Regions from separate parts of the Paenibacillus sp. MT86 genome, predicted to be linked through region 1. Evidence: a T-box and tRNA genes for the amino acid it is inferred to sense, from the RefSeq annotation. Region 1 holds a T-box; the other regions hold tRNA genes.
The links. The T-box of region 1 lies ahead of AC3RCL_RS13650 (glutamine--tRNA ligase/YqeY domain fusion protein). A T-box ahead of a tRNA ligase gene usually reads a tRNA of that ligase, here a tRNA-Gln.
Positions count from the first base shown of each region.

Region 1 (4,518 bases):
GGTTTGGGACTGTACGCCTTCAACGGCGGAAATGACCAGAATGACGCCATCCAGTACGCTAAGCGAATGCTCGACCTCCGAGATGAAGTCGGCATGGCCGGGCGTGTCGATGAGATTGACTTTCAGATCGCCCAGCATGAACGATACCGCGGCGGATTTGATCGTAATGCCCCGTCTCCGCTCAATGTCCAATGAATCCGTGGTCGTATTGCCATGGTCCACCGAGCCTGCTCGTTCAATAATCCCGGCCTTAAATAGAATTTGCTCCGTCAGCGTAGTTTTACCGGCGTCAACATGGGCCAAAACTCCAATGTTCAATATGTTCTTCATATATCGTAACCCTCATTCGTTTCATCATTTGTAGTCCTTTCGGTTGGATGTCGTTGTGACATTGCCGCATAGATATCGCCTCCATGTAGAATAAAGTTAATTCTAGTTTATCCATTGAGAAGGGAACGGAATATGGAATAAATGCTTATATTCATTCATTATCTTGCACGGTACCTGACAACGTGCTGCGTCCTGTTTGGGTTTACATATTTATTACCGTGAAATATCGCCCGAGTTGAATTAGGATAGAGGCATAAACCATGTTGAAGGAGTCTTGCATTTGATATCACTTCATGTCATAGATAAAGATAATTGGGAGGATTGCATCCGCCTTAAGCCCAAACCTGAACAGGAGAAATGGATTGCCCCTAATCTATATTCCATAGCGGAAGCTCAATTTATGGAGGGTTTCGAAACGAGAGCCATTTTCCATGATGAAGAAATGATCGGATTTGTTATGTACGGACTGCACCCGCACGATGACAACTATTGGATATACCGATTTATGATCGACGGCAAATTTCAGGGAATGCATTATGCCAAGCCTGCGATTCGCCTGGTTCTTGATGAGATTCGCCATTCGCCGAATCGTACGGACGATGTTATGCTGTGTTACAAACCCGGGAACGAGCATGCAAAAAGGCTCTATACCCAAATCGGGTTTACGGAAGCCGGTTATGCTCCCTGGGGAGATGTGATGGCTAAATATAGTTTTGTATAATATAGACGTTCATAATGTGAAACCGTGCGTTCTGCCATAACTTATGGTGGCACTATCAAAGAGGATGGGAGGGGACTGCGATTCGAACCTTAGCGATAAGCGACATTCATGGCTGCTATGATGAATTCAATCGGTTATTGTCCGAAGTGAGGTATCATCCCGCACAGGATAAGCTGGTCCTGCTTGGGGATTATGTGGATCGCGGATCAAAAAGCAAAGAAGTGATTGAGCAGGTGATGGAAATGCGGGATTCCGGCGTCATCACCCTTCGCGGGAATCATGATCAAATGATGCTGGATGCCATTCTGCTGGATACGGACGAAGCGAATTCACGCTGGATTCGCAATGGTGCGCGAAATACGATTGAAAGTTATTGCGGCGCCGATTTTTTTGATGGCGATCTGGATCGCTCCAGATACAATGAAGGCAAGGCCTACATAAAACGGCAATATGAGCATCATCTATCATTTCTCGATACACTGCCCCTGTATTATGAAACAGACACCCACCTATTCGTGCATGCCGGAATCAATCCGGGCGTGGAAGACTGGAAGCAGCAGCCTCCACATGATTTCATCTGGATACGGGAACCATTCTTCAATTATCCCACCGGCATCGACAAAACCGTGGTATTCGGGCATACCCCGGCCGTCAACTTGCATGACTCGGAGCATATTTGGTTCTGTGGCGACGGGGACAAAATCGGCATCGATGGAGCATGCGTATACGGTAAGCAGTTGAACTGCCTGGAAATCACGGAACAACTGGAATACCGAACGTATTTTGTCCGGTCCGTGCCTGCGGAGTGATAGGAAAGAGTATGTTATTCTATCATTAAAGCCATGGTTTAACAGACATAATAGGAGGATCAGTCCATGTTGATGATGAACGAAAAGATAAAAGCGCGCGAAGTCGAGCTTACCGGCTTGAACGGCGAGGAGTTGGGCGTCGTCTCCAGGGAAGAGGCGCTTGCCCTGGCTAAGCGTCACAAAGCCGATTTGGTGTGCACCTCGTTGTTCAGCAGCCCGCCGCCATGCAAGCTCGTAAGCCGCGGCCAAGCGAAGCAGGAGGCGGTTAAAGCGAAGCAGCAGGTTTCGGGCGGTCCGATCAAAGTCAAGGAATTCCGCCTGTCCGTACATATCGAAGAGCATGATTACGACACCAAGCTCTCGCAGATGCATAAGCTGCTGGCAGCGGGCAAAGCCGTCCAGCCGGTCATACGCATCCAGGGCAAGGAAGGCGAAGCGGCCCGTAAGCTGCTTGAACGACTCGTTCAAGATCTGGCCGGGGTGGGCAAGAAGGAAACGGGCATTCAGGTTAGCGGCAAACAGGCCGCGGTGAAGCTGCTGCCGGTATAATCTTGCGGAACGTCTTTCAAGGGCGTTTCATTATTGGTGGCGTACAGCGGTTTACTTTTTGAGTTTCTGGTGATATTATGGATCAAATTATAAACGCCATGAAGAGAAGAGTAGATGAACAGGAATCCCTGCAGAGAGCTCCGGTATGCTGAAAAGGAGCGGGAAGCCCTTCATTGAACCAAGCCTCCGAGCGGCGCATCGGAACTTATGGATAAGGGATGGTGCGACAGGAGCTCCTGTTACAGAGCTAGGGTATAAGCGATCGCGTGATGGCCGTACCCGATAAGGCTGGTATCGAGAGATATCGGCAAACCGGGGTGGCACCGCGAAACGAATCTCGTCCCCAAGACTTATGTCTTGGAGACGGGATTTTTTGTTTTATACGGCATTGCGGCAGTAATCAAACATAGGGAGGATTCAGGTATGAGCAACGACTACAACAATGGAGCGGAAACGGCGGATTTTTTGACCAGGATGATCAAGGACGATGTGGAGAACAACGTATATCACAGGCCGGTGGCTACGCGGTTCCCGCCAGAGCCCAACGGTTATCTGCACATCGGCAGCGCCTATGCAATCCACATTAACCATGCCATCGCCAGCCGGTTTAACGGGACATTCAATCTTCGGTTCGACGATACGAATCCGCTGAAGGAAGACATGAAATACGTGGATGCGATCCGGGAGGATATCGAGTGGCTCGGACTGAAGCCGGGCGTTTATTTCGGATCGGATTATGCGTATCAAATCGCTGAGGCAGCAAGGAAACTCATCACCAAGGGGAAGGCATATGTCTGTGATCTCACGCCGGTACAAATGACGGAATACCGGGGGACGCTGACCGAAGCCGGCATGAACAGCCCGTTTCGAGAGCGCAGCATCGAGGAGAATGTATCGTTATTCGAACAAATGCTGGCAGGGGCATTCCAAACGTCCGCGAAAGTGCTCCGGGCCAAAATCGATATGTCTTCGCCCAACATGAATCTGAGAGATCCTGTCTTATACCGGATTATTCATGCCGAGCATTATCGTACGGGAACCACGTGGTGCGTGTACCCGATGTATGATTTTGCCCATCCGATCCAGGATTGGATTGAAGGAATCACGCATTCGCTGTGCTCTGCCGAATTTAAAGAGCATCGACCGCTGTACGAATGGGTGCTGGCCGAGCTGGAAGTGACGGAGCCCCCGAAGCAGCGGGAGTTTGGCAGATTGAACATCTCCGGATACGTAACAAGCAAGCGATACCTGAGGGAACTCGTCGAGGGAGGTTTTGTGGACGGGTGGGATGACCCCAGACTTCCTACGTTGAAAGGACTTCGGCGACGGGGGGTGACTCCCGAGGGAATCCGGCATTTCCTGGACGAACTTGGCGTGATTCGCGGCAACAGCATGGTGGATTCGGCGATGCTCGACCATTTCATCCGTCAGGACTTGAAAGATCGGTGCCGCAATGCGATGGCGGTCATGAACCCGCTGAAGGTGATCATTACGAATGTTCCTGAAGATCGCACCGAGATGCTGAGCATACCGAACCATGAACATGACGAAGCGTTAGGGATGCGGGAGGTTCCTTTTTCACGGGAGCTGTACATCGAACGGGAGGACTTCATGGAGGAGCCGGATCCCGGATTTCATCGGTTATCGCCCGGCAAGGAAGTGCGCTTGAAAGGAGCCTACTTCATCAAATGCGAGCATGTCGTGAAAGACCCGGCAACGGGGGACATCATGGAAATTCACTGCACATATGACCCACTGACGAAGAGCGGCAGCGGATTCAAAGGGCGTAAGGTGAAATCCACGCTGCACTGGGTCTCAGCGAAGCATGGGATTCCGGCGGAGCTTCACTTGTACGATACATTATTGAAGGAATCGGCCGAGTTGTTGGAATCGGATAATATCTGGGCGGATCTCCTGAACCCCGATTCGTTGATTCGGATCAAAGACGCCATACTGGAGCCCTCCATGAAGGAACCGGTCAAGAACCAAACGTACCAATTTATCAGACACGGCTATTTCTGCTTGGATTCCAAGCATGCAACAGAGCATAGGCCGGTGTTTAACCGGGTCGTTTCGTTGAAGGATTCATGGAAGAAGACCGGCAAGAAT
Region 1 covers NZ_CM179499.1:3,082,131-3,086,648, forward strand. Annotated here, with positions in the region: gene AC3RCL_RS13630 (GTP-binding protein) at 1-330, opposite strand, end outside; gene AC3RCL_RS13635 (GNAT family N-acetyltransferase) at 611-1,051, shown strand; gene AC3RCL_RS13640 (metallophosphoesterase family protein) at 1,156-1,860, shown strand; gene infC (translation initiation factor IF-3) at 1,927-2,409, shown strand; T-box leader at 2,499-2,757, shown strand; gene AC3RCL_RS13650 (glutamine--tRNA ligase/YqeY domain fusion protein) at 2,833-4,518, shown strand, end outside.

Region 2 (4,518 bases), 3.0 Mb from region 1:
GCGCTGCTTCATGCGACGCTCATTTGCCATTTGCTTCGCAACCGTTACCTCAGCTTCATGAATTTCTGCCTCCATGTCGCGCAGGTACTGGTTCAGCATTACGATCGGATCCTCCACTTTATCCAGCAGCTCGTTCACCGATGCTTTCGTCATATCCTTGATTCTTTTAAATACTCCCATGTTATTTATCTCCCTTCTCATAGTTCGAAAGTTTTTTCTTCAATTCTTCGATTTCTTTTTGCATGGCTTTTCTTTCAATATCCTTCATCATCGCATCCAGATCGGAATCGGTGGACGCGTTCGTTCTTGTGCCGTTGGGACGATCATATTTGGGACCAAAGCTTCCATGCTCATTAGGATTAGGGTAGCCTTGATGACGTCCATAAGCGTCATTGTAGCTGTTGTAGCCTGGCCCCGGGCCCGGATGGTCGTTGTAACGGTATCCGCCGCCATGTCTTCCTTGCGGTCCGTACGGATCGTGATAATACGGCTCTTTAGGAACGACGAGGGTTGCAATCAGATAGATCAACAGCGTTGTACCGCCTGTGAAAAAGATACTGACTACAAATATGATTCTAAGTAGGGTAGATTCGACTCCGAAATGATCGGATATACCGCCGATCAACCCTGTGAACATCTTGTCTCGGGTGGAACGGTACAATCTTGTCATGGTTACTCCTTTCCGCTGTTATTCAGCTTTTGCTTCAAGCGGGCAAGTTCCTTTTCCAATACCGTGGAGACGGATTCTCCAGCCTGATCCATGTATTCCTGCCCCATGCGGCGTAAATCGCGAAGGCTTCTGGCTTCCAGTTCCCAGTCGCTGATACGGTCCTCGAGGCGATTGAACATCTTCGGTACATCATGACCCCCGCCATAGGATCCCGTACGTTCATTCATTTTTTGCTGAAGACGAAGGGTTTCCACTCGGGCAACATAATACTGGCGTTTGCTGTAGACCGTCTGATATTCCATCCGCAGCTCACCGAGCTGCTCCTCGATTTCTTTCAACGACTCCAGGCTAGAGGATAACAGGCCTTGATACTGTTCAATCTTTTCCTCATAAATCAGCTTCTCCTGCAATGCCAGCTTGGCAAGATGCTCTTCGCCGGCCTTCAAGGCAAGCAGTGCCTGCTCTTCGCGTTTGAATCGCATGGTTTCCGCTTGATCCACCTGCTGTTTCAGCTGTCTGGAATGTACTTGGCATTGCTGCTGCAGCTTCTCGGCCTCAGCAATGTCCTGTCTGGTTGAATGTAGGAACTGGTCGATCAATCGAACCGGATCCTGGCTCTGCTCGAGCTTTTCATTCAATGTTGCTACGGTTATGTCTCTTATCCGCCGGAAAACACTCATATCGGCTTAGCCCTCCTCATCTATCATGATCTGATCTGTTGTTTATGCAGGTTATATAATGTAGTTGTTCCTTATCAATAACGGGGTCTTCCATTCTTCAATCGGGACACTCCGTAGATGATTAAGATAACACCAAGGATCGGACCGATCAGCCAAGACAGTTTACCCATCAACCAGATGATGCCGATACCGAGAATGATCCATCCCATCAAGGTATTGCCTCTTCGAATTCCGTAGTATCCCAAAGCAACCATTAGTATCGGAATTAGAAGACTGAACAACCATCCAAGCAGAGGACCGAATACTCCCAGAAGAACCAAGATCCCTAAACCAATCAACAGGATACTCATTCCATTGCCTTTTGAATTCCTCATTTATACACCGCCTTTCTGTTGTTTGATCGTTGTTTCATTTGTTCAACCTTATGACTCTATTCTAGGTAATTTCGAGTTTGACTAAAACGGCCTGTGGACGGTTTTTGGACCTAGACCTAAGGCGGGGCTTCCTATAGACCTACGTCCAACCCCTGGACTGGTCTGCAGTTTTTGCGTTATATCCGTGAACGAACACTTTCCTGCTACGGTAACTTATTGAAGGAACATCAATCTACAGGAGAACGATCTTCAGCAGCTGTGATTGGGAGTGGACTTGTCGTGTGGATGCTTCGATGGAGGGACAACAAAAAAAGGAATGCAGACGTTGATCGTCTACATTCCTTTTGATTGATGCCGGTGAAGGGACTCGAACCCCCACGGTTTCCCTCACGATTTTGAGTCGCGCGCGTCTGCCAATTCCGCCACACCGGCTTACACAATGGCGTGCCCTAAGAGATTCGAACTCCTGACCTTTTGATTCGTAGTCAAACGCTCTATCCAGCTGAGCTAAGGGCACATATGGTTGTTATGGAGGCGCCACCCAGATTCGAACTGGGGATAAAGCTTTTGCAGAGCTGTGCCTTACCACTTGGCTATGGCGCCAGAAATAAAAATGGAGCGGACGACGGGAATCGAACCCGCGACCCTCGCCTTGGCAAGGCGATGCTCTACCGCTGAGCCACGTCCGCAAACATAAAATCAATGGCTGGGGATATAGGATTCGAACCTATGCATGACGGAGTCAAAGTCCGTTGCCTTACCGCTTGGCTAATCCCCAATATGATTTTGTAATATGGGGCGATCGAGGGGAATTGAACCCCCGAGTGCCGGAGCCACAATCCGGTGCGTTAACCACTTCGCCACGACCGCCATATTGTACTAAAAATTGATTCGATTGGCAGGGGCAGCAGGAATTGAACCCACACTAACGGTTTTGGAGACCGCTGTTCTACCTTTAAACTATGCCCCTAAAAACTGGTGGAGGATGATGGATTCGAACCACCGAACTCGAAGAGAGCAGATTTACAGTCTGCCGTGTTTAGCCACTTCACTAATCCTCCAGAATGGTGCCGGCGAGAGGACTTGAACCCCCAACCTACTGATTACAAGTCAGTTGCTCTACCAATTGAGCTACACCGGCGTATAAAATTTTAAAAGGTACATGGTGGCTCGGGACGGAATCGAACCGCCGACACGAGGATTTTCAGTCCTCTGCTCTACCGACTGAGCTACCGAGCCATAGAGCTCATTTCGGACTTTGACGAATCCCATATCGGATACGCATCTCATCCCAAAGTCATCTATGAAACTTGTAAAAATGGCGGAACTGACGGGATTCGAACCCGCGATCTCCTGCGTGACAGGCAGGCATGTTAGGCCTCTACACCACAGTTCCACGAGGCACTATCGCTATTGCGATATAAATTGGTTGCGGGGGCAGGATTTGAACCTACGACCTTCGGGTTATGAGCCCGACGAGCTACCGAACTGCTCCACCCCGCGTCATTAAAAGGGTTGCTTGTATAGGGTCCCCGAAAAGTAATCGGAATCACTTGCGAAGCATGAGCTTCACTTTATGGGGATGAATGATGGTGGAGGCTGAGGGGATCGAACCCCCGACCCTCTGCTTGTAAGGCAGATGCTCTCCCAGCTGAGCTAAGCCTCCGTAACAAAGCGACTTTTATCATACCAAAATCTGATATAAGAAGCAAGTGTTTTTTTAAGAAAGTGGTGACCCGTAGGGGATTCGAACCCCTGTTACCTCCGTGAAAGGGAGGTGTCTTAACCCCTTGACCAACGGGCCTTGCTTAAAATTATAATGGCGGAGAGAGAGGGATTCGAACCCTCGAGACGCTTTTGGCGCCTACACGATTTCCAATCGTGCTCCTTCGGCCAACTCGGACACCTCTCCATAAATGGCTCCCCGAACAGGACTCGAACCTGTGACAACTCGATTAACAGTCGAGTGCTCTACCAACTGAGCTATCAGGGAACAATATTTAGTTCAAGTGATTGATCACCTGAAAACTAGATACGAAACGTATTTGCGTTGATTAGAATCCGTAGCATTCACCCGATGTGGTATCGGGGTCCCCGAAAAGTATTCGGCATCTGCTTCAAAGCTTTGCTTCACTTTTTGGGGTGTTTTTTGGATAAGCCCTCGACCGATTAGTATTGGTCAGCTCCATGCATTGCTGCACTTCCACCTCCAACCTATCTACCTCGTCGTCTTCAAGGGGTCTTACATACTGGGAAATCTCATCTTGAGGGGGGCTTCACGCTTAGATGCTTTCAGCGCTTATCCCGTCCGTACGTAGCTACCCAGCCATGCTCCTGGCGGAACAACTGGTGCACCAGCGGTACGTCCATCCCGGTCCTCTCGTACTAAGGACAGCTCCTCTCAAATTTCCTACGCCCACGACAGATAGGGACCGAACTGTCTCACGACGTTCTGAACCCAGCTCGCGTACCGCTTTAATGGGCGAACAGCCCAACCCTTGGGACCTACTTCAGCCCCAGGATGCGATGAGCCGACATCGAGGTGCCAAACCTCCCCGTCGATGTGGACTCTTGGGGGAGATAAGCCTGTTATCCCCAGGGTAGCTTTTATCCGTTGAGCGATGGCCCTTCCATGCGGTACCACCGGATCACTAAGCCCGACTTTCGTCCCTGCTCGACTTGTAGGTCTCGCAGTCAAGCTCCCTTATGCCTTTGCACTCTTCGAATGATTTCCAACCATTCTGAGGGAACCTTGGGGCGCCTCCGTTACTCTTTAGGAGGCGACCGCCCCAGT
Region 2 covers NZ_CM179499.1:6,041,738-6,046,255, forward strand. Annotated here, with positions in the region: gene AC3RCL_RS27500 (PspA/IM30 family protein) at 1-180, opposite strand, end outside; gene AC3RCL_RS27505 (PspC domain-containing protein) at 182-670, opposite strand; gene AC3RCL_RS27510 (PspA/IM30 family protein) at 673-1,350, opposite strand; gene AC3RCL_RS27515 (hypothetical protein) at 1,425-1,724, opposite strand; tRNA gene AC3RCL_RS27520 (tRNA-Leu) at 2,077-2,156, opposite strand; tRNA gene AC3RCL_RS27525 (tRNA-Arg) at 2,165-2,241, opposite strand; tRNA gene AC3RCL_RS27530 (tRNA-Cys) at 2,254-2,327, opposite strand; tRNA gene AC3RCL_RS27535 (tRNA-Gly) at 2,339-2,413, opposite strand; tRNA gene AC3RCL_RS27540 (tRNA-Gln) at 2,428-2,502, opposite strand; tRNA gene AC3RCL_RS27545 (tRNA-His) at 2,519-2,594, opposite strand; tRNA gene AC3RCL_RS27550 (tRNA-Trp) at 2,621-2,694, opposite strand; tRNA gene AC3RCL_RS27555 (tRNA-Tyr) at 2,701-2,785, opposite strand; tRNA gene AC3RCL_RS27560 (tRNA-Thr) at 2,790-2,865, opposite strand; tRNA gene AC3RCL_RS27565 (tRNA-Phe) at 2,888-2,963, opposite strand; tRNA gene AC3RCL_RS27570 (tRNA-Asp) at 3,044-3,120, opposite strand; tRNA gene AC3RCL_RS27575 (tRNA-Met) at 3,151-3,227, opposite strand; tRNA gene AC3RCL_RS27580 (tRNA-Val) at 3,315-3,390, opposite strand; tRNA gene AC3RCL_RS27585 (tRNA-Glu) at 3,454-3,528, opposite strand; tRNA gene AC3RCL_RS27590 (tRNA-Ser) at 3,545-3,636, opposite strand; tRNA gene AC3RCL_RS27595 (tRNA-Asn) at 3,642-3,717, opposite strand; rRNA gene AC3RCL_RS27600 (23S ribosomal RNA) at 3,874-4,518, opposite strand, start outside.
Region 2: it encodes a tRNA-Gln, which carries the amino acid that the T-box ahead of AC3RCL_RS13650 (glutamine--tRNA ligase/YqeY domain fusion protein) is inferred to sense. The anticodon was not compared.

Region 3 (4,518 bases), 3.2 Mb from region 1:
ACAGGTCTGTGCGAAGCCGTAAGGCGAAGTATACGGGCTGACGCCTGCCCGGTGCTGGAAGGTTAAGGGGAGCGGTTAGGAGCAATCCGAAGCTGTGAACCGAAGCCCCAGTAAACGGCGGCCGTAACTATAACGGTCCTAAGGTAGCGAAATTCCTTGTCAGGTAAATTCTGACCCGCACGAATGGCGTAACGACTTGGGCGCTGTCTCAACGAGAGATCCGGTGAAATTTTAATACCTGTGAAGATGCAGGTTACCCGCGACAAGACGGAAAGACCCCATGGAGCTTTACTGCAGCTTGATATTGGATTTGGGTACGATCTGTACAGGATAGGTGGGAGCCTTAGAAGCATGAGCGCCAGCTTGTGTGGAGGCGACGTTGGGATACCACCCTGATCGTATCTAGGTTCTAACCTGGTACCGTGATCCGGTACGGGGACAGTGTCAGGCGGGCAGTTTGACTGGGGCGGTCGCCTCCTAAAGAGTAACGGAGGCGCCCCAAGGTTCCCTCAGAATGGTTGGAAATCATTCGAAGAGTGCAAAGGCATAAGGGAGCTTGACTGCGAGACCTACAAGTCGAGCAGGGACGAAAGTCGGGCTTAGTGATCCGGTGGTACCGCATGGAAGGGCCATCGCTCAACGGATAAAAGCTACCCTGGGGATAACAGGCTTATCTCCCCCAAGAGTCCACATCGACGGGGAGGTTTGGCACCTCGATGTCGGCTCATCGCATCCTGGGGCTGAAGTAGGTCCCAAGGGTTGGGCTGTTCGCCCATTAAAGCGGTACGCGAGCTGGGTTCAGAACGTCGTGAGACAGTTCGGTCCCTATCTGTCGTGGGCGTAGGAAATTTGAGAGGAGCTGTCCTTAGTACGAGAGGACCGGGATGGACGTACCGCTGGTGCACCAGTTGTTCCGCCAGGAGCATGGCTGGGTAGCTACGTACGGACGGGATAAGCGCTGAAAGCATCTAAGCGTGAAGCCCCCCTCAAGATGAGATTTCCCAGTATGTAAGACCCCTTGAAGACGACGAGGTAGATAGGTTGGAGGTGGAAGTGCAGCAATGCATGGAGCTGACCAATACTAATCGGTCGAGGGCTTATCCAAAAAACACCCCAAAAAGTGAAGCAAAGCTTTGAAGCAGATGCCGAATACTTTTCGGGGACCCCGATACCACATCGGGTGAATGCTACGGATTCTAATGTGCTGCAAATCGTTTCGTATCTAGTTTTCAGGTGATCAAACATCTGAACCGTTTGGTGGCGATGGCGGAAGGGTTCCACGCGTTCCCATACCGAACACGACCGTTAAGCCTTCCAGCGCCGATGGTACTTGGACCGAAGGGTCCCGGGAGAGTAGGACGTCGCCAAGCGGTACATATTCCCTGATAGCTCAGTTGGTAGAGCACTCGACTGTTAATCGAGTTGTCACAGGTTCGAGTCCTGTTCGGGGAGCCACTTGCTTCCATAGCTCAGTAGGTAGAGTGCATCCATGGTAAGGATGAGGTCACCGGTTCGATCCCGGTTGGAAGCTCCAGATTCGCTTTTGGTTTGGACATGCATCATGAAAATGTGGCCCGTTGGTCAAGGGGTTAAGACACCTCCCTTTCACGGAGGTAACAGGGGTTCGAATCCCCTACGGGTCACCACTATTTTATTTCATCAGGGGATGAGAACCCCATGAGTTTATACGGAGGCTTAGCTCAGCTGGGAGAGCATCTGCCTTACAAGCAGAGGGTCGGGGGTTCGATCCCCTCAGCCTCCACCATTTCATGCATGATTCTAACGAGAATCGGCAAGATAGAAGTAACTCAACGATTTTGGGGATTAGCCAAGCGGTAAGGCAACGGACTTTGACTCCGTCATGCATAGGTTCGAATCCTATATCCCCAGCCACTTTACTCCAAATAGTAAAGTTACGCTTTGAAGGTGATTCCGAGTATTTTCGGTGGCCTGAAATGCGAGCCATTAGCTCAGTTGGTAGAGCACCTGACTTTTAATCAGGGTGTCGAAGGTTCGAGTCCTTCATGGCTCACCATTGTTTCATCTTGTGCGCGTGTGGCGGAATTGGCAGACGCACTAGACTTAGGATCTAGCGTCTTTGACGTGGGGGTTCAAGTCCCTCCACGCGCACCATTAATGCGGACGTGGCTCAGCGGTAGAGCATCGCCTTGCCAAGGCGAGGGTCGCGGGTTCGATTCCCGTCGTCCGCTCCATTTGCGCCCTTAGCTCAGCTGGATAGAGCGTTTGACTACGAATCAAAAGGTCGGGAGTTCGAATCTCTCAGGGCGTGCCATTTTTCAAAAAAGATTAATATCGGGATGTAGCTCAGCTTGGTAGAGCACCTGGTTTGGGACCAGGGGGTCGCATGTTCAAATCGTGTCATCCCGATTTGCTTAACAATTGAGACCCGGCAAAAGTAACCGGAATATGCTTTGAAGCATAACGTCACTTTTGTGGGTTGATATGCGGGTGTAGTTCAATGGTAGAACTCCAGCCTTCCAAGCTGGTAGCGTGGGTTCGATTCCCATCACCCGCTCCATACATAAGCAGGACATCACCGTGTGTGATGTTTTTTTTACATATTCATACGACTATCCTGCGAAGTGTTAATGCAATAAAGAATGCTGTCATATCAACGGTTTATAGGACTAATGTCCGTGGGCTATGGGTATAACATGACCATGAGTTTTGTCGATTTGGCTAATTTTTTCGCCTGAAAAATGCAGATTTTCATTCGCTTTTATTGTATGATGTTAGGAAGGCGTTACGTCCTATAGATAAACTGCTGAAACGGGTTGAGATGGGAGGAGTAGCATGACTGAACTTACAGTAACCGCAAAAAGCAATTCCAACAATCTGCTGCGGCGAGATGTACGGTTCCTTGGCAATATTCTTGGAGAAGTTCTTGTCCATCAAGGAGGCAATGAGCTTTTAGATATAGTTGAGAAAATTCGCGAAACGAGTAAATCGTTGCGATCCGTATTCTTGCCAGAATTGTTTGCAGATTTCAAAAGGATCATCAGCACGCTGGAACCCGACATTCGCCATCAGGTGATTCGCGCGTTTGCCATTTACTTTCAATTGGTTAACATCGCCGAACAGAATCATCGCATACGGCGTAAACGCGATTACGAGCGTTCCGCCGGGGAAAGTGTTCAACCAGGTTCCATCGAAAGTGCAGTCCAGGATTTGAAAGAGCGCAATATTACGTTTGAAGAAGTTCAAGAAATTCTCGAAAGTCTATCCCTTGAGCTGGTGATGACCGCTCATCCAACAGAAGCGATGCGTCGGGCTATTCTGGATATCCATAAACGGATAGCGGACGATGTGATGCAGCTGGACAATCCGACACTGACATTCCGCGAACGGGAGCAGCTTCGGGAGAAACTACTGAATGAAGTGATTACGCTATGGCAAACCGATGAGCTTCGTGACCGTAAACCTACTGTTTTGGATGAAGTCAGAAACGGTATGTATTATTTTCACGAAACCCTGTTTCACATTCTGCCAGAGGTTTATCAAGAACTGGAGCGCTGCCTAACTAAATATTATCCGGGTCACCATTGGCACGTTCCAACCTATTTGCGTTTCGGTTCGTGGATCGGTGGCGATCGGGACGGAAATCCTTCAGTGACGGCGGACGTAACGTGGAGAACGCTTGAAATGCAGCGGAAGCTGGCGATTCGTGAATACCAACGGATTTTGCGTGAATTCATGAAATACCTGAGCTTCAGCTCGTCAATCGTTAACGTTTCGGATGAATTGCTTCAATCCATTGAAAAAGACCGCGAGCATGTAACACTGAAGAAGATGGAAATTTGGCACAATGAGAAAGAGCCTTATCGTGTAAAACTGGTATATATGCTGGCTAAAATGAGTCACATTCTGGATGAGAACATGACGGGCGGCGAGCGTTATCAGACCCCTGAGGAATTCATCGAGGATTTGAAAATCATTGATCGAAGCCTGCGTTTCCATTTTGCTGACTATGTTGCAGACACCTATATTCAAAAGCTGATTCGCCAGGCGGAGTTGTTTGGTTTCCATACCGCAACGCTGGATATCAGACAGCATAGCCAAGAGCATGAGAATGCCATGGCCGAAATTCTGCGGAAAATGAACGTGACGCAGGACTACGCCCAATTGAGCGAAGACGAGAAGATCGAACTGCTCAATAACTTGCTTAACGATCCGCGTCCGTTGACTACGCCTTATCAGGAGTATAGCGACAGCACCGAGGAATGCCTCGAAGTATACCGTACCGTTTTCCGTGCGCAGCAGGAATTCGGCGTGAAATGCATCTCCAGTTATTTGATCAGTATGGCCGAGGGCGCAAGCGACATTCTGGAAGTGATGGTATTTGCCAAAGAAGTCGGGCTGTTCCGGAAGGATAACGACGGTTCCGTAATCGCTACGCTGCAGGCTGCGCCATTATTCGAGACGATTGACGATCTTCATGCCGCCCCGGATATCATGCGCAAGCTCTTCAGCCTGCCGATCTACCGTGAAGCGGTGAGC
Region 3 covers NZ_CM179499.1:6,256,760-6,261,277, reverse strand. Annotated here, with positions in the region: rRNA gene AC3RCL_RS28590 (23S ribosomal RNA) at 1-1,105, shown strand, start outside; rRNA gene rrf (5S ribosomal RNA) at 1,254-1,370, shown strand; tRNA gene AC3RCL_RS28580 (tRNA-Asn) at 1,380-1,455, shown strand; tRNA gene AC3RCL_RS28575 (tRNA-Thr) at 1,459-1,534, shown strand; tRNA gene AC3RCL_RS28570 (tRNA-Glu) at 1,572-1,646, shown strand; tRNA gene AC3RCL_RS28565 (tRNA-Val) at 1,690-1,765, shown strand; tRNA gene AC3RCL_RS28560 (tRNA-Gln) at 1,819-1,893, shown strand; tRNA gene AC3RCL_RS28555 (tRNA-Lys) at 1,960-2,035, shown strand; tRNA gene AC3RCL_RS28550 (tRNA-Leu) at 2,050-2,133, shown strand; tRNA gene AC3RCL_RS28545 (tRNA-Gly) at 2,139-2,213, shown strand; tRNA gene AC3RCL_RS28540 (tRNA-Arg) at 2,217-2,293, shown strand; tRNA gene AC3RCL_RS28535 (tRNA-Pro) at 2,315-2,388, shown strand; tRNA gene AC3RCL_RS28530 (tRNA-Gly) at 2,466-2,539, shown strand; gene ppc (phosphoenolpyruvate carboxylase) at 2,815-4,518, shown strand, end outside.
Region 3: it encodes a tRNA-Gln, which carries the amino acid that the T-box ahead of AC3RCL_RS13650 (glutamine--tRNA ligase/YqeY domain fusion protein) is inferred to sense. The anticodon was not compared.